3 linked regions of the Paraburkholderia bryophila genome follow. The main gene of each other region encodes a partner of the protein of the gene in region 3 in a complex. Links are inferred from orthologs where the notes say so. Each region holds a gene or a part of one and is shown on either strand. Other genes may lie near its edges.

What was found.
Region 1: secY (region 3) and secG share a complex: the UniProt entries of both Escherichia coli proteins name them as parts of the sec protein translocase complex. The link is inferred for Paraburkholderia bryophila from one-to-one orthologs.
Region 2: the proteins of secY (region 3) and secA are in contact, whole or in part, in a crystal structure (PDB 3DIN), measured with the Thermotoga maritima proteins. The link is inferred for Paraburkholderia bryophila from one-to-one orthologs. Residues at the interface, in WP_004081795.1 of Thermotoga maritima: Glu108, Gly109, Glu110, Glu111, Ala236, Glu237, Arg238, Arg239, Ile240, Thr241, Ile242, Gln243, Tyr244, Ala245, Arg246, Arg247, Val248, Thr249, Gly250, Arg251, Arg252, Val253, Tyr254, Gly256, Ala257, Ser258, Thr259, Tyr260, Leu261, Pro262; in WP_004082002.1 of Thermotoga maritima: Glu261, Ala262, Arg263, Lys300, Ala301, Arg302, Thr303, Ile304, Ile305, Leu323, Tyr324, Asp325, Pro326, Val329, Ser330, Tyr333, Ile336, Lys340, Phe345, Val349, Glu363, Phe364, Tyr374, Ser375, Gly376, Gly377, Glu393, Ile395, Thr482, Ser483.

The regions. Positions count from the first base shown.
Region 1 is NZ_JACCAS010000001.1:1,584,605-1,590,069, forward strand. Bases 798-3,622 are described here. They hold secG (preprotein translocase subunit SecG), read right to left. Parts: upstream 2,487-3,622; coding sequence 2,109-2,486; downstream 798-2,108. Other genes in these bases: GGD40_RS07090 (NADH-quinone oxidoreductase subunit C), read right to left, coding at 798-824; GGD40_RS07095 (NuoB/complex I 20 kDa subunit family protein), read right to left, coding at 846-1,325; GGD40_RS07100 (NADH-quinone oxidoreductase subunit A), read right to left, coding at 1,388-1,747; tpiA (triose-phosphate isomerase), read right to left, coding at 2,568-3,350; GGD40_RS07120 (NAD(P)H-quinone oxidoreductase), read right to left, coding at 3,497-3,622. Outside these bases: GGD40_RS07085 (NADH-quinone oxidoreductase subunit D), read right to left, coding at 1-212; more of GGD40_RS07090, read right to left, coding at 222-797; more of GGD40_RS07120, read right to left, coding at 3,623-4,513; pnp (polyribonucleotide nucleotidyltransferase), read right to left, coding at 4,732-5,465. UniProt on the Escherichia coli protein: Subunit of the protein translocation channel SecYEG. Overexpression of some hybrid proteins has been thought to jam the protein secretion apparatus resulting in cell death; while this may be true it also results in FtsH-mediated degradation of SecY.
Region 2 is NZ_JACCAS010000001.1:3,336,176-3,342,157, reverse strand. What follows is about bases 798-4,139. They hold secA (preprotein translocase subunit SecA), read right to left. Parts: upstream 3,809-4,139; coding sequence 998-3,808; downstream 798-997. Other genes in these bases: GGD40_RS14960 (DciA family protein), read left to right, coding at 4,101-4,139. In the rest of the region: bifunctional glutamate N-acetyltransferase/amino-acid acetyltransferase ArgJ, read right to left, coding at 1-769; more of GGD40_RS14960, read left to right, coding at 4,140-4,586; lpxC (UDP-3-O-acyl-N-acetylglucosamine deacetylase), read right to left, coding at 4,661-5,578; GGD40_RS14950 (peroxiredoxin), read right to left, coding at 5,856-5,982. UniProt on the Escherichia coli protein: Required for protein export, interacts with the SecYEG preprotein conducting channel.
Region 3 is NZ_JACCAS010000001.1:3,162,836-3,168,406, reverse strand. Bases 1,118-4,048 are described here. They hold secY (preprotein translocase subunit SecY), read right to left. Parts: upstream 3,291-4,048; coding sequence 1,944-3,290; downstream 1,118-1,943. Other genes in these bases: rpsE (30S ribosomal protein S5), read right to left, coding at 3,996-4,048; rpmD (50S ribosomal protein L30), read right to left, coding at 3,803-3,985; rplO (50S ribosomal protein L15), read right to left, coding at 3,339-3,773; infA (translation initiation factor IF-1), read right to left, coding at 1,717-1,935; rpmJ (50S ribosomal protein L36), read right to left, coding at 1,580-1,696. Outside these bases: rpsD (30S ribosomal protein S4), read right to left, coding at 1-591; more of rpsK, read right to left, coding at 739-1,117; more of rpsE, read right to left, coding at 4,049-4,514; rplR (50S ribosomal protein L18), read right to left, coding at 4,529-4,894; rplF (50S ribosomal protein L6), read right to left, coding at 4,907-5,437; rpsH (30S ribosomal protein S8), read right to left, coding at 5,456-5,571. UniProt on the Escherichia coli protein: The central subunit of the protein translocation channel SecYEG. Consists of two halves formed by TMs 1-5 and 6-10.

The DNA of each region.
Region 1 (5,465 bases), 1.6 Mb from region 3 along the record:
ATCGACACGTAATCGAGACGGTCCATGTACGGCACGGACTGGATGAAGGTTTTGGTTTCCGCGAGCTTTTCAGTCGCGCGATGAAGCAGACCGATGTGCGGATCGGCGCGCTGGATGACTTCGCCGTCGAGCTCGAGCACGAGGCGCAGCACACCGTGCGCTGCCGGATGCTGTGGGCCGAAGTTGAGCGTGTAGTTTTTGATCTCTGCCATGGCGTTCTCTTAGTGTTTCAGACCGCCATAGCGATCCTCGCGGATCACGCGCGGCGTGATTTCCCGCGGCTCGATCGTCACAGGCTGATAGACGACGCGCTTCTCTTCCGGGTCGTAACGCATTTCGACGTAGCCGGAGACAGGGAAATCTTTACGGAACGGGTGACCAATGAAACCGTAGTCGGTCAGGATGCGGCGCAGATCTGGGTGGCCTTCGAAGACGATGCCGTACAGGTCGAAAGCTTCGCGCTCATACCAGTTGACCGAATTCCAGATGTCGACGACCGAGGGGAGAATCGGCACTTCGTCGTCCGGTGCGAACACGCGCAGACGCAGACGCCAATTGTTCTGCACCGACAACAAATGCAGCACGGCCGCGAAACGCGGACCGTCGTAAGCGCCTTCGCCGTAGGTCTGATAATCGACGCCGCACAGATCGACGCATTGCTCGAAACCGAGCGAGCGGTCGTCGCGCAGACGGGTTGCCACGTTGAGGTAGTCGCTTGCCTTCACGACGATCGTCAACTCACCGATTGCCTCGGTCGTGCTCAACAGGAGGCCGCTGAAGGCCGCCTCGAGGTTCGCTTTCAGGGTCTCGAGTTTGCTTGCCATATTGTGGGGGAGGCGTTGGCCTTATTGACGGGCGATTGTGTTGGTGCGGCGAATCTTGGCCTGCAACTGGATCACGCCGTACACCAGCGCCTCCGCTGTGGGCGGACAGCCCGGCACATAGACGTCGACCGGAACGATGCGATCACAGCCACGCACTACCGAATACGAGTAGTGGTAATAGCCGCCGCCGTTCGCGCACGAGCCCATCGAAATCACCCAGCGCGGCTCGGCCATCTGGTCGTAGACCTTGCGCAGAGCCGGCGCCATCTTGTTGCACAGCGTGCCGGCGACGATCATCACGTCCGACTGACGCGGACTCGGACGAAACACCACGCCGAAACGATCAAGGTCATAACGGGCAGCGCCCGCATGCATCATCTCGACCGCACAACACGCAAGACCGAACGTCATCGGCCACAACGAACCGGTGCGCGTCCAGTTGATCAGTTTGTCAGCCGTGGTGGTGACAAACCCTTCCTTCAAGACCCCTTCGATACTCATTTGCTTTCCACTCCAGACGGGGCGGCAAGCCTGGCCACCCACGCAAACCGGCGATTAATCCATCATTCCCAGTCGAGGCCGCCTTTCTTCCAGATATAGGCGAAGCCCAGCAGGAATTCGAGCAGGAAAATCATCATTGCCATGAAACCGGGCCAGCCGATGTCGCGCAAGGCGACGCCCCACGGGAACAGGAACGCGGTTTCAAGGTCGAAAATGATGAAGAGAATGGCGACGAGGTAATAGCGCACGTCAAACTTCATGCGCGCATCTTCGAATGCTTCGAAGCCGCACTCGTACGGTGCGTTTTTCTCGGTGTCGGGCTTGTTAGGACCGAGGATTTTACCAATGCTGACCAGTGCTACGCCTAAACCGGTGCCCACAATGAGGAACAGCAAGACGGGGAAATAGGCTGCGAGGTTCAAGACTATCCTCAATCGGTTGGTTCTGAGTGCCGACAGGAGCATAGCACTCCTGCCGCGAAATCACTTCCGAAACGCACAAGCTGCAAGCCCAACGCAAGCCGTGCGCCAGAAACAAAAAATGCCAGCCGAAGCGAAGCAAGCGGCTAGCATTTAGATAACATTTTGGTGCCGACGGCGAGACTCGAACTCGCACAGCTTTCGCCACTACCCCCTCAAGATAGCGTGTCTACCAATTTCACCACGTCGGCACTGCATGCAATCCGGGAAAACAACTTGTAAAACCCGCGAATCGCTTCAAGACTCAAATTATAACTGGCTTAAGCGGTTTGTTCAACGCACAAAATGCAGTTTGAACGAAAATTTATTTCGGCACGTCAGTCGCCGGCGTGGACGCAGCCGATGCCGGCAATGCAGCCGAACCACCTGCCGGTGCCGCTGCCGCGGAAGCCGCAATCGGTGCAGTCACCGCCGCGCCCAGCAAGCCTGCGGAGGGCTTCGCGCGATACGCGCCGAGGTAAGTCAGCGTCAACGTCGTGACAAAAAACACCGCTGCGAGCACGGCGGTTGTACGCGACAAAAAGTTCGCCGAACCCGTCGCGCCGAACAGACTGCCCGATGCGCCGCTACCGAAAGCAGCGCCCATATCGGCGCCTTTGCCGTGTTGCAGCAAGACGAGGCCGATAACCCCGAGTGCCGACAACAGCTGAACGACGATAATCAATGTTTTCAAATACAGCATCACACTCACCTGAGTCTTTATTAACCGGACCACACACTGTGTGTGGCACGGGAATGGGGCATCCTCGCCGAGGCGCCCTGCTTAGCCAGCGACGCCCACTACAGCCGCAGCCGCCTTGCAGATCGCCAGAAAATCCTGGTCTTTCAACGACGCGCCGCCAATCAGGCCACCGTCGATATCCGGTTGACGGAACAATTCTTCCGCGTTTTCCGGCTTCACACTGCCGCCGTACAACAGCGGCACATCCGCCACTTCCGCGCCCTTAGCCGCCAGACGCGAACGCAGGAACGCGTGGACCGCCTGCGCCTGCTCCGACGTCGCGCTCTTGCCGGCGCCGATCGCCCAGACCGGCTCATACGCGACGACAATACGCGCCGCGTCTTGCACCGACAGCTTCGCCAGCACTTCGTCCAGTTGCGTGCCGACTACCTGCTCGGTCGCACCGGCTTCGCGCTCTTCGAGGGTTTCGCCGACACAGACGATCGGCGTCAACCCCGCCTCCAGCACACGCTGCGTTTTCACCGCGACCAGCTCGGCGCTTTCGCGATGATATGCACGGCGTTCCGAGTGTCCGACGATCGCGAGCGAAGCGCCGAAATCCACCACCATCGGCGCGGCCACTTCGCCGGTATAGGCGCCATGCGTGAACGCGGAGACGTCCTGCACGCCCCACACGATCCGGCTGCCCGCCAGTAACGACTGAGCCTGCGCGAGATACGGGCTCGGCACACAGACACCGACTCGCAGGTCGCCAGGCAAGGCGCTCGCGCCTTGCGCCACGGCCTGCAACAGGGCCGCATTTTCAGCGAGGCGCCCGTGCATTTTCCAGTTACCGACTACCAGCTTGGCTCGTTGTTTCGACATCGTCTCGTCTTATCTTGGCGGCGGACTTCGTTTGCGCTTACAGCCCGCCTTTCGGATTCATGCGGCGTGCGCAAAACGCGCAATTTTACTGCGTGGGGTGGATCGGGTCAAACAGCCTGTGTCAAGGCCGTATCGAGCCGCTCGCGTCACGCGTCCTGACCCCAGCTCAGCACGATTTTGCCGACGTGCGTGCTGCTCTCCATCAGCGTGTGCGCTTCGGCCGCCTGCGCGGCCGGAAACACGCGATGCACCACCGGCTTGATGCGCCCGTCTTCGAGATGCGGCCACACGCGTTCTTTCAACTGCGCGGCGATCTTCGCCTTGAATTCGATCGGCCGCGGACGCAGCGTCGAACCCGTCACCGTCAGCCGGCGGCGCAGCACGTCGTTCAGATTCAGCTCCGCTTTCGCGCCGCCCAGCAACGCGATCAGCACGATCCGGCCGCCTTCGGCCAGCGCGGTGAGCTCACGCGGCACGTAGCTGCCCGCCACCATGTCGAGCACCACGTCGACGCCACGGTCGTTGGTAAGCGACTTGATGACTTCGACGAAATCCTCGGTTTTGTAGTTGATCGCCCGCTCGGCGCCCAACGCCTCACACGCACGGCACTTTTCGTCCGAGCCGGCGGTGGCGAACACACGAAAACCCAGCGCATGCGCAATCTGGATCGCCGTCACGCCGATGCCGCTCGAACCGCCTTGCACCAGCAGCGTCTCGTTCGGCGCGCCTTCGCCCTTGCCGAGTTGCGCACGGTCGAACACATTGCTCCAGACCGTGAAGAAAGTCTCCGGCAGCGAAGCCGCTTCGACATCCGACAAACCCCGCGGCACCGGCAAGCACTGCAGTAGCGGCGCGGCCGCGTATTCCGCGTAGCCGCCGCCGGCCAGCAACGCGCAGACGCGATCGCCGATCTTCAGACCGAACGGATTGTTCTTCTCGTCGATCGTGCCGCCGACAATCTCGCCCGCGACCTCCAGCCCCGGCAGATCCGACGCGCCCGGCGGCGGCGCATAGCCGCCCTTGCGCTGAAACACGTCCGGACGGTTGATGCCGGAAGCCGCCACCTTGATCAGCACCTCGCCCGCTTTCGGCTGCGGCATGGGCCGCTCGGCGAGCTTGAGGACATCCGGCGCACCGAATTCGGTGATTTCGATCGCTTTCATCTGCGTCAACTCCAAGATTGGATTGCGTTGCACACCCGTTGCACACCTATTGCACGCCGCTCAAAACGCGAACCGTCTGACTTACGACGAAGCGCTCCATGCAAACAGAGTACCCGGTTGTACTCATTCGCATACGTTCGCAACGCAATCCACCCTGCACCCTTCATGAAAAACGGCCGGCGCGCATTCGCGCTGCCGGCCGTTGCCCCGCTACCGGATTACTCCGGCGTCGGCTCGCCTTGCGGCGCGTCGTTCAGCAACGCCTTGGCCGACAAGCGCACGCGGCCCTTTTCGTCCGTCTGGATGACCTTGACCTTCACTTGCTGGCCGTCCTTCAGGTAGTCGTTGATGTCCTTGATACGCTCGTTGGCGATTTCGGAGATGTGCAGCAGACCATCCTTGCCCGGCAGGATGTTCACGATCGCGCCGAAATCGAGCAGCTTGAGCACGGTGCCTTCGTACACCTGGCCCACTTCGACTTCCAGCGTGATGTTCTCGATACGCTTCTTCGCTTCGGCCATCCCTTCGCTGCTCGTGCTGGCGATGGTGACGACGCCGTCGTCCGAAATATCGATCGTCGTGCCGGTTTCTTCGGTCAGCGCGCGGATCACCGAACCACCCTTGCCGATCACGTCGCGGATCTTTTCCGGGTTGATCTTGATGGTGATCATGCGCGGTGCGTAGTCCGACAGCACCGTGTTCGCGCCCGACACCGCCGAGGTCATCTTGCTCAGGATATGCATGCGGCCTTCCTTCGCTTGCGCGAGAGCGACCTGCATGATTTCCTTGGTGATGCCCTGGATCTTGATGTCCATCTGCAGCGCGGTCACGCCTTGTTCCGTACCCGCCACCTTGAAGTCCATGTCGCCGAGGTGATCTTCGTCGCCGAGGATGTCGGTCAGCACGGCAAACTTGTTGTCTTCGAGGATCAGGCCCATCGCGATGCCGGCGA
Region 2 (5,982 bases), 170 kb from region 3 along the record:
CGGTGGAGGTGATTGCCGGCAGGCTCGATTGGCCCGACGCGATCAGGATGAACGAATCGTTGGTCGATGTATCGCCATCGATCGTGATGCAGTTGAACGAACGGTCCGCCACGTGCCTGACCAGCGCGTCGAGCACCGGTTGGGCGACGGCGGCGTCGAACGCGAGGAAGCCGAGCATGGTCGCCATGTTCGGCTTGATCATGCCGGCGCCCTTGCTGATGCCGGTCAGCGTGACCGTGTGGCCGTCGATCGTGACCTGGCGCGAGGTGGCCTTGGGCAGCGTGTCCGTGGTCATGATCGCCTGCGCGGCGTCGTACCAGTGCGCTTCCTTGCGGTTCGCGAGCGCCGCCGGCAAGCCGGCTTTCAGACGATCGACCGGCAGCGGTTCCAGAATCACGCCCGTCGAAAACGGCAGCACCTGTTCCGGCGAGATGTCCGCCAGGCGTGCGAGTTCCGCGCAGGTTTCGCGCGCCGCCACCATACCCGGCTCGCCGGTGCCCGCGTTGGCGTTGCCGGTGTTGATCACCAGCGCGCGGATCGGCTTGCCGCCAGCGCGCACGCGCTCCAGATTCTCACGGCACACCGTGACAGGGGCCGCGCAAAAGCGGTTCTGCGTGAACACGCCGCCGACCGTGGCGCCTTCGCCCACGGAAATGACGAGCACGTCCTTGCGGTTCGGCTTGCGGATATTCGCCTCCGCCCAGCCCAGCGTGACGCCGGCGATGGGATGGAGTTGAGCGGGATCGATCGAGGGGAAATTGACAGCCATGGTCGCGACCTGTCGAAGAAAATGCCGGCAGGCGCCGGCATCGGGGATAGCAAACTGATGGTTCGGGCAGAGGGCCGAACCACCGCGGAATCGACTGAAACGCGCTGCTGAAAAGCGCGTCTGAAACTCGCTACAGCAATGCGCTAAAAGAAGCGCAACAACCAAACGGAGCGACAAAGCGCCCGCATAAAACGACGCGGCGCGCTTAGAAGCGCGCCGCTTTCGGCATCAGGCAATCTTGCCGTGGCACTGCTTGTACTTCTTGCCGCTACCGCACGGGCACGGATCGTTGCGTCCGACCTTCGGCACGTCGTCCGCGTTCACGTTCGGCGCTGCTGTCGACGACGAGCCGTGGCTCATCGCGTCGCCGATCATCGCGGCGGTCGCGGCTTCTGCGGCAACCGGTGCGGCCGACGCCGCTTCGGCAAATTCGGCGTGGCGGAACTCGACGTTCTCCAGATGGCCGCCCTGCTCTTCCATCTGCTCGGCGGCCTGTTCCAACTGTTCCGGCGACTGGATCTGCACGTTCATCACCACGCGGGTGACTTCGAGCTTCACGGCGTCGAGCATGGCGGCGAACAGTTCGAACGCTTCGCGCTTGTATTCCTGCTTCGGGTTCTTCTGCGCATAGCCGCGCAAATGGATGCCCTGACGCAGGTGGTCGAGCGCGGCCAGATGTTCGCGCCAGCTACGGTCCAGCGTTTGCAGCATGATCGAACGCTCGAACGCGCTGAACGACTCGCGGCCGACCAGTGCGACCTTCGATTCGTACGCTTCGTCGCCGGCGGCTTCGACCGCTTCGAGGATTTCGTCCGCGCTGATCGTGTTCGACTCGTTGATCATTTCCTGGATCGCGAGGTCGAGCTGCCATTCGTTGCGCAGCACTTCCTCCAGCTCAGGCACGTCCCACTGCTCTTCGATGCTGCCGGCCGGCACGAACTGATGGACGATATCGCCGATCACGCCCTGACGCATCGCGCCGATGGTTTCGGTGATGTCGTTCGCTTCGAGCAATTCATTGCGCTGCTGATAGATCACCTTGCGCTGATCGTTCGACACATCGTCGTATTCGAGCAATTGCTTGCGAACGTCGAAGTTGCGCGCTTCCACTTTGCGCTGCGCCGATTCGATCGAACGCGACACGATGCCTGCTTCGATCGCTTCGCCTTCCGGCATCTTCAGACGGTCCATGATCGCGCGCACGCGATCGCCGGCGAAAATGCGCAGCAGCGGATCTTCCAGCGACAGATAGAAGCGCGACGAACCCGGGTCGCCCTGACGGCCGGCACGGCCGCGCAGCTGATTGTCGATCCGGCGCGATTCGTGACGCTCGGTGCCGATGATGTGCAGACCGCCCGCGGCCTTCACCTGATCGTGCAACGCTTGCCATTCGTCGTGCAGCTTCTGGATACGGCTTTGCTTCTCCGCGTCGGCAAGCGTTTCGTCCAGTTCGAGGAACGACGCCTGCTTCTCGGCATTGCCGCCGAGCACGATGTCGGTACCGCGACCCGCCATGTTGGTGGCGATCGTGACGCGCTTCGGACGGCCCGCTTCGGCGACGATCTCGGCTTCGCGTGCGTGCTGCTTGGCGTTCAGCACTTCGTGCGGCAAGCCGGCCTGCTTCAGCAGATGTGACAGCAACTCGGAGTTTTCGATCGACGTGGTGCCGACCAGCACCGGCTGACCGCGCTCATAGCAATCGCGGATGTCGCGGATCACCGCGTCATAGCGTTCCTTCGCGGTCTTGTAGATCTGATCCTGCTTGTCGATCCGCTTGGGCGGACGATTGGTCGGGATCACGACCGTTTCGAGACCGTAGATCTCGTTAAATTCGTACGCTTCCGTGTCCGCCGTACCGGTCATGCCGGACAGCTTCGCGTACATACGGAAGTAGTTCTGGAACGTGATCGACGCGAGCGTCTGGTTCTCGCTCTGGATCTTGACGTGTTCCTTCGCCTCGACAGCCTGATGCAGACCGTCGGACCAGCGGCGGCCCGACATCAGACGGCCGGTGAATTCGTCGACGATCACCACTTCGTTGTTCTGCACCACGTAGTGCTGATCTTTGAAGAACAGCGTGTGCGCGCGCAGCGCGGCGTACACGTGGTGCATCAGCGTGATGTTTTGCGGCGCGTACAGGCTTTCGCCCTCGCCGATCAGGCCCCACTCGGCGAGCAGACGCTCGGCCTTTTCGTGGCCCGATTCCGTCAGGAACACCTGACGGCCTTTCTCGTCCAGCGTGTAGTCACCCGGCTTTTCGACGCCGGTGCCGTCGGCTTTCTCTTCGCCGATCTGGCGTTCGAGCAGCGGCGGCAGCGCGTTCATGCGCACGTAGAGTTCGGTGTGATCTTCGGCCTGGCCAGAGATGATCAGCGGGGTGCGGGCTTCGTCGATCAGGATCGAGTCGACCTCGTCGACCACCGCGAAATTCAGGGCTCGCTGCACGCGCGCGTCGGTCTCGTAGACCATGTTGTCGCGCAGGTAGTCGAAACCGAATTCGTTGTTCGTGCCGTACGTGATGTCCGCGGCGTAGGCTTCCTGCTTCGCGTCGTGATCCATCTGCGACAGGTTGATGCCGACCGACAGACCGAGGAAGTTGTACAGGCGCGCCATCCATTCGGCGTCGCGCTGGGCCAGGTAGTCGTTCACCGTGACAACGTGGACGCCGCGGCCCGACAACGCATTCAGGTAAACCGGCAGCGTCGCGACGAGAGTCTTGCCCTCACCGGTGCGCATTTCGCCGATCTTGCCGTAGTGCAGGACCATGCCGCCGATCAGCTGCACGTCGAAGTGGCGCATTTTCAGCACCCGCTTGCTGGCCTCGCGGCAGACCGCGAACGCCTCCGGCAGGAGCTTGTCGAGCGACTCGCCGCTCGCGACGCGCTGGCGGAATTCACCCGTTTTGGCGCGCAGTTGATCGTCCGTCAATTGCTCGATCTGCGGTTCGAGCGCATTGATCGCCGTGACGGTCTTTTGATATTGCTTGACTAGACGCTGGTTGCGGCTGCCAAAAATCTTCTGTAGAAAACCGGTGGTCATCGGATCGGTGTCTGCGTCGCGGCTTCGGCTGGTTCGCGGCGTGCATGATTCGTGCACGTGCGCTCCGGGGTCGGAGGGGCCTCGGCGGCTTAGTCCAAGAGTGAATTCGAATCGGGCATTTTAGCACGCGCCCCCGGCCGCGCCTGTGTCAGCGGTGAGACGGCGGCATGGCATTCCAGCCCCGCCGCGCCGACCTCCGACCGTACGCACTGACGCGGGCTCGCGTGCATCCCGCGCGGTACAATCGCGGCGTGAACGCGCATGGGGCGCGAACACACCGTTACTGTCGAACATGAGCCGTTTTCCGTCCTTTTCAAGACCGCCGCCGCAGCAGTTCAAGGCGCGCCGTCCGCAGCCCGTCGCCGAGGTGCTGAATCGCACCGATGCGTTCGCGGCCCTGCGCGCAGGCGTCGAGCAGATCGCGGCGCTGGAGAAGGATTTGCGCGCGTTGCTGCCGGACTATCTGGCCACCAGCGTGGAACCGGGCTTTATCAAAGACGGCGTGCTGGCGCTGTTTGCCGGGCACAACGCGCTCGCGGCGCGGTTGCGGCATCTCGAGCCGCGGCTGTTGTCGGATTTGCAGCAGCGCGGCTGGCACGTCAATGCGTTGAGGATTCGCGTGCGGCCGCAGCCGGCCAAGGAGCCGCCGCCGGTCAAGCAGGCGCGTATGACGCCGGTCGGCGCGGACGCGTTGCACGCGTTGAGCGAATCGCTGGCGCCGTCGCCGTTGCAGGAAGCGCTGGCGAAAATGGCGGCGCGGCATCGGAGAAATCGCTGAAACGAAACGAAAAAAGCGGCCCAGTGGGCCGCTTTTTCGTTGCTACCACGGGCTCGAAGGCCCGAAGGAATGCGTTACGCAAACGCCGTCTGCGTTTCATACGCGAAGCCGCGCGGCGCCTTCTGCGTGTCGTCGAAAGTGACGATTTCGTACGCGTCTTCATGCGCCAGCAACTCGCGCAGCAGCGCGTTGTTCAGGCCGTGACCCGACTTGTACGCGTCGTACGAAGCCAGCAACGGATGGCCGATCACATACAGATCGCCGATCGCGTCGAGCATCTTGTGCTTCACGAACTCGTCGTCGTAACGCAGGCCGTCGTTGTTCAGAATGCGGTATTCGTCGAGCACGATCGCGTTGTCCATGCTGCCGCCGCGCGCCAGACCGAGTTCACGCATCATTTCCACTTCATGCGCGAAGCCGAACGTACGCGCACGCGCGATGTCACGCACATACGACGTATTGGCGAAATCCACTTCCAGCGACTGCCCGGTTTTATCCACGGCGGGATGACGGAAGTCGATCGTGAATTTGAGCTTGAAACCAAAGTACGGATCGAGACGCGCGAATTTGTCGCCGTCACGAATTTCGACCGGCTTGGTGACCTTGATGAATTTCTTCGCCGCGTTCTGCTCTTCAATCCCCGCCGACTGAATCAGAAACACGAATGAACCGGCGCTGCCGTCCATGATCGGGATTTCTTCAGCGGTGACGTCGACGTAAAGATTGTCGATGCCAAGACCGGCGCAAGCGGACATCAAATGTTCGATCGTCGAAACGCGCGCGCCGTCTTTCTGCAACACCGAAGCCAGACGCGTATCGCCGATCGACAGAGCCGACGCGGGAATGTCCACCGGCGTGGGCAAATCCACGCGTGAAAACACAATGCCGGTGTCTGCCGCCGCCGGGCGAAGCGTCAATTCGACCTTACGGCCGGAATGCACGCCGATGCCGACGGTCTTAACGATCTGTTTAATAGTGCGCTGCTTCAACATGGTGATCTTCTATTCGATTGAAAATCCCAATCGGGACTTTTTGTTCCATAGCACGAATTATACTCCAATACCCTAAGGAGCGTCTTTGCGCGGAACGTATCAATCTGTTTCGCTGCATTACCCCGGGTGCGCCAATCAGGGAAAGCGTGACGGGCCGATATCCGGAACGGAGGCGTTTCCGGTCATCGGCCCGCGTAACGGCCTGTCACAAAAGCGTCTTATCGACCGTTGCCCGGCCACAACATGCGCTCGGGGCGACGGTCTGGACGCCGCGTAACTAGCTCAACGTTGCGAGGATACTCCCTGCATCGCTAACCTCGAATTTGCCGGCAGCCTCGACGTTCAACGTCTTGACCACGCCGTCGTCGACCACCATCGCGTAGCGCTGGGAACGGATTCCCATG
Region 3 (5,571 bases):
GTTGATATCGCCAGCGATGTCGCTGCGTTCCGGCTTCGACTTGAACGTGCCTTCGAACTTCTTCGAATCCACAGCGACCCAGCTCGGCAGACCGCCTTGCTCAGCCAGCGACAGCGCTTCGAGAATACGCGCTTGCTTCTTCTTCTGTTCGCGCACGGCAACGACGTCGCCTGCCTTCACTTGCATCGACGGGATATTCGACACGACGCCGTTCACCGTCATCGCCTTGTGGCTGACCAACTGACGCGCTTCAGCACGCGTCGAGCCGAAGCCCATGCGATACACGACGTTGTCCAGACGCGATTCGAGCAACTGCAACAGGTTTTCACCCGTGTTGCCCTTAAGGCGGTCGGCTTCAGCGAAGTAGCGACGGAATTGGCGCTCGAGAATGCCGTAGATGCGCTTCACTTTTTGCTTTTCGCGCAACTGCGTGCCGTAGTCGGACGTGCGTGCACCCGAGGTGCGGCCGTGCTGGCCTGGTTTGCTATCAAGCTTGCACTTGTCAGCGAGCGAACGACGGGCGCTCTTCAGGAAGAGGTCAGTGCCTTCACGGCGGGACAGCTTGGCCTTAGGGCCGATATAACGTGCCACGTTGATTCCTTCTATGATTAATCACGCAGGTGCTCGCACTTACGCTAGTTCGAACCCTTTGGACCGAACGGTGGGCTTAGTCAATTAAATAGCACAAGCGGCCTGCCGCCGCGCAGGGCGGCAACAGGCGCTCGTAAAATCGGCGTCTTAGATACGACGACGCTTCGGCGGACGGCAGCCGTTGTGCGGGACCGGAGTCACGTCGGAGATCGCGGTGATCTTGATGCCAAGACCATGCAACGCGCGCACCGCCGACTCGCGGCCAGGACCGGGGCCCTTGATCCGCACTTCGAGGTTCTTCACGCCGTATTCCATCGCCACGCGGCCTGCCGATTCGGCTGCCACCTGGGCTGCAAACGGGGTCGATTTACGCGAACCCTTGAAGCCCTGACCACCCGACGTTGCCCAAGCAAGTGCATTGCCTTGACGATCAGTGATCGTGATGATGGTGTTGTTGAACGACGCGTGAACGTGAACCACGCCCTCGGCGACGTTCTTCTTGACCTTCTTGCGAACGCGTTGCGCCGCGGAGTTGTTCGAAGCCTTAGCCATTACGTTTTCCTGTAACTGTCAGTTCCGCTTACTTCTTCAGCGATTGCGCTGCACGACGCGGACCCTTGCGCGTACGGGCATTCGTACGCGTACGTTGGCCGCGCAGGGGCAAGCCCTTACGATGCCGCACGCCACGGTAGCAGCCGAGATCCATCAGGCGCTTGATGTTCATCGTCGTTTCACGGCGCAGATCGCCTTCAACGATGAACTTGCCGACTTCTTCACGCAGCTTTTCGAGGTCTGCGTCGTTCAGGTCTTTGACCTTCTTCGAAAATGCCACACCAGCAGCGACGCAAATGTCGCGCGAGCGCGTGCGGCCGACACCGTAAATAGCCGTCAGGCCGATTTCGGTATGCTGGTGATTCGGGATGTTAACCCCTGCGATACGAGCCATTGTTTTTCCTCAAACAAAAAGCGCTAGCAAAAAGCGCGGCGTTCAGCCTTGACGCTGTTTGTGGCGCGGATCAGAGCTGCAAATCACGCGCACAACGCCTTTGCGCTTGATGATCTTGCAATTGCGGCAAATGCGCTTAACCGATGCCATCACTTTCATGATATTACCCTTTTTTCAAATCACTTCGCCCGGAACACGATCCGCGCACGCGACAGATCGTAAGGCGTCAATTCAACCGTCACCTTGTCGCCCGGCAAGATTCGGATGTAGTGCATCCGCATCTTGCCGGATATGTGTCCCAATACGACATGGCCGTTTTCCAGCTTCACCCTAAAGGTAGCGTTAGGCAGGTTTTCGATGACTTCACCCTGCATCTGGATAACATCGTCTTTGGCCATAAGTCCTTTCAACGCATCGGGACGCCGCCGCCTTTGAAATTAGCTTTCTTCAGCAGCGATTCATACTGTTGCGACATAACGTACGACTGCACCTGCGCCATGAAATCCATTGTGACGACGACAATGATCAGCAGCGACGTTCCACCAAAATAAAACGGCACGTTCCAGCGCAGTACCAGAAACTCGGGCAGCAGACAAACAAACACGATGTAGATCGCACCGGCCAGCGTCAGACGCGTCAGGATGCGGTCGATGTATCGCGCCGTTTGATCGCCCGGGCGGATGCCAGGGACGAACGCGCCACTCTTCTTCAGGTTGTCGGCCGTTTCTCTGCTGTTGAACACCAATGCGGTGTAGAAAAAACAGAAGAAGACGATCGCCAACGCGTACAACAACACGTACACGGGTTGACCGGGCTTAAGAGCTTCGGCCACGTTATGTAACGTGTCTGCGAACCAGCTGGTACGCGACCCTGAACTAAACCAGTTCAGGATGGTTGCCGGGAAGAGAATGATCGACGATGCAAAGATCGGCGGAATCACACCCGACATGTTCAACTTCAGAGGCAGATGCGAAGACTGTCCGCCGTAAATCTTGTTACCGACTTGCCGCTTCGCGTAGTTCACAAGAATCTTGCGCTGGCCGCGCTCAATGAACACCACCAGATACGTCACTGCAGCAATCAGTGCGACCACAATAATCGCCGAGATGATGCTCATCGAGCCGGTTCGCACCAGTTCGAAAAGACCACCGATCGCGTTCGGGAAGCCCGCCGCAATACCACCGAAAATGATGATCGAGATACCGTTGCCAAGCCCGCGCTCCGTGATCTGCTCACCTAGCCACATCAAGAACATCGTGCCAGTCACCAGCGTCACGACCGTCGTCAAACGAAACACCATACCCGGATCGATCACCAAGCCCGGCTGATTTTCCAGTGCGACAGCAATGCCGAATGCCTGGAACGTTGCCAGCAGAACCGTAAAAATACGCGTGTACTGCGTAATCTTCCGCTGTCCCGCCTGCCCTTCCTTTTTTAGCGCTTCCAGCTGCGGCGATACAATCGCCAGCAACTGCATGATGATCGACGCCGAAATGTACGGCATGATCCCCAGCGCAAAAATCGTGAACCGCGAAAGTGCGCCACCCGAGAACATGTTGAACATGCCTAGGATGCCGCCCGACTGGCTTTGGAACAATTTTGCCAGTTGGTCCGGGTCAATACCCGGCACCGGAATGTGCGCGCCGATACGGTAGACGATCAACGCCAGCAGCAAAAACATTGCTCGCCGACGCAGATCGCCAAACTTCGCCGCGCCGCGACCGGGTTTTGCGAGACTCGGGCTGTTAGCCAAGTACCTTCTCCGATGCTAATGCTAGTGACGGCAAAATCGACTTGCGCGTTACTCGGCGAACGAGCCGCCGGCTGCTTCGATAGCAGCGCGCGCACCCTTCGTCGCACCCAGACCCTTCACAACGACCTTGCGCTTCAACTCGCCGGTTTTGATGATCTTGGCGCTCGTGATCATCTCGCCAATCAGGCCGGCTTGCTTCAGAGCCAACAGATCGATTTCGTCGACCGGCAGCTTCTCCAGATCAGAGAGGCGCACTTCACCGACGAACTCCTTCGTCAGCGAGGTGAACCCACGCTTCGGCAGGCGACGTTGCAGCGGCATTTGACCGCCTTCGAAACCAACCTTGTGAAAGCCGCCCGAACGCGACTTCTGACCTTTGTGACCACGGCCAGCGGTCTTGCCGAGGCCGGAGCCGATGCCGCGACCAACGCGCCGCTTTGCGTGCTTCGCACCTTCAGCCGGCTTCAGGTTATTCAATTCCATTATCAACTCCTTGAGTCCTGGTCAGCCGCTTAGCTGATGACCTTAACGAGGTACGAAACCTTGTTGATCATGCCGCGCACAGCCGGCGTGTCCTGCAACTCGCTAACCGAGTTGAGTCGGCGCAGGCCCAAGCCACGCACCGTTGCACGGTGCGTTTCACGGGTGCCGATCAGGCTCTTGACGAGCTGGACCTTGACAGTTTTATCAGACATGGTGTCCACCTTAGCCCAGAATATCTTCGACGGACTTGCCGCGCTTCGCCGCGATATCACCCGGCGTCGACTGCTTGCGCAGACCGTCGAGCGTTGCGCGAACGAGGTTATACGGGTTCGTCGAACCGTGGCTCTTGGCCACAACGTTCTGCACGCCCATCACGTCGAACACTGCGCGCATCGGACCGCCAGCGATCACACCGGTACCATCCTTGGCCGGAGCCAGGAGAACCATCGATGCGCCGTGCTTACCGTGCACTTCGTGTTGCAGGGTACCGTTCTTCAACGGCACCTTGAACATGTTGCGGCGAGCTTGTTCCATCGCTTTCTGAACAGCGACGGGCACTTCCTTCGCCTTGCCCTTGCCCATACCGACGCGGCCATCACCATCGCCAACCACGGTCAGAGCGGCGAAGCCGAGAATCCGGCCCCCCTTCACGACCTTGGTCACGCGGTTGACCGAAATCATTTTTTCACGAAGGCCGTCGTCGCGTTCGTCAGCCTGAACTTTCGCTTGCATCTTTGCCATGACGAATTCTTCCCTTAGAACTTGAGTCCGGCTTCGCGCGCCGCATCAGCCAGCGCTTTCACGCGGCCGTGGTAACGGAAACCCGAACGGTCGAAGGCGACGGATTCGATGCCGGCAGCCTTAGCCTTTTCTGCGATGCGCTTACCAATCAGAGTCGCAGCAGCGACGTTGCCGCCCTTGCCCGTCTGATCAGCAAGTTGCGCACGCACTTCGGCTTCGAGCGTCGACGCGCTAGCGAGCACCTTGGTGCCGCACGGCGAGAACACTTGCGCATAGATGTGCGTGTTCGTGCGATGCACGGCGAGACGGGCGACCTGCAGCTCAGCGATCTTGATACGCGTCTGACGAGCGCGGCGCAGGCGAGATTGAGTCTTATCCATGATTGCGCACCCTTACTTCTTCTTCGTTTCTTTGAGGATCACAACCTCGTTGGCGTAACGCACACCTTTGCCCTTATAGGGCTCCGGCGGACGATAGCCGCGCACTTCTGCAGCGACTTGGCCAACTTGTTGCTTATTGATCCCCTTGATCACGATTTCGGTTTGCGTCGGGGTTTCAGCCTTGACACCTTCCGGCATCTGGTGCACCACGGGGTGCGAGAAACCCAGCGACAGGTTCAGCTTGTCGCCTTGCGCCTGTGCGCGGTAACCGACGCCAACCAGCGTCAGCTTGCGCTCGAAACCCTTCGTCACGCCGTTCACCATGTTCGCAACCAGTGCGCGCATCGTGCCCGACATCGCATTCGCTTCGCGGCTTTCGTCAACCGGCTCGAATTTCAGCGTGCCGTTGTCGTTCACCACCTTCACGAGGCTGTTAGCAGCCTGCGAAATCGTACCCAGCGGGCCCTTGACGGTAATGCTTTCGTCGCTCAGGGCCACTTCTGCGCCTTCCAGCGCGATCGGGCTTTTACCTACTCGAGACATGTTTCTCTCCTTTCGGCCTTAAGCGACGTAGCAGATGACTTCGCCGCCAACGCCCGTTGCACGCGCCTTGCGGTCCGTCATCACGCCCTTCGGCGTCGACACGATTGCCACGCCGAGGCCATTCATGACCACAG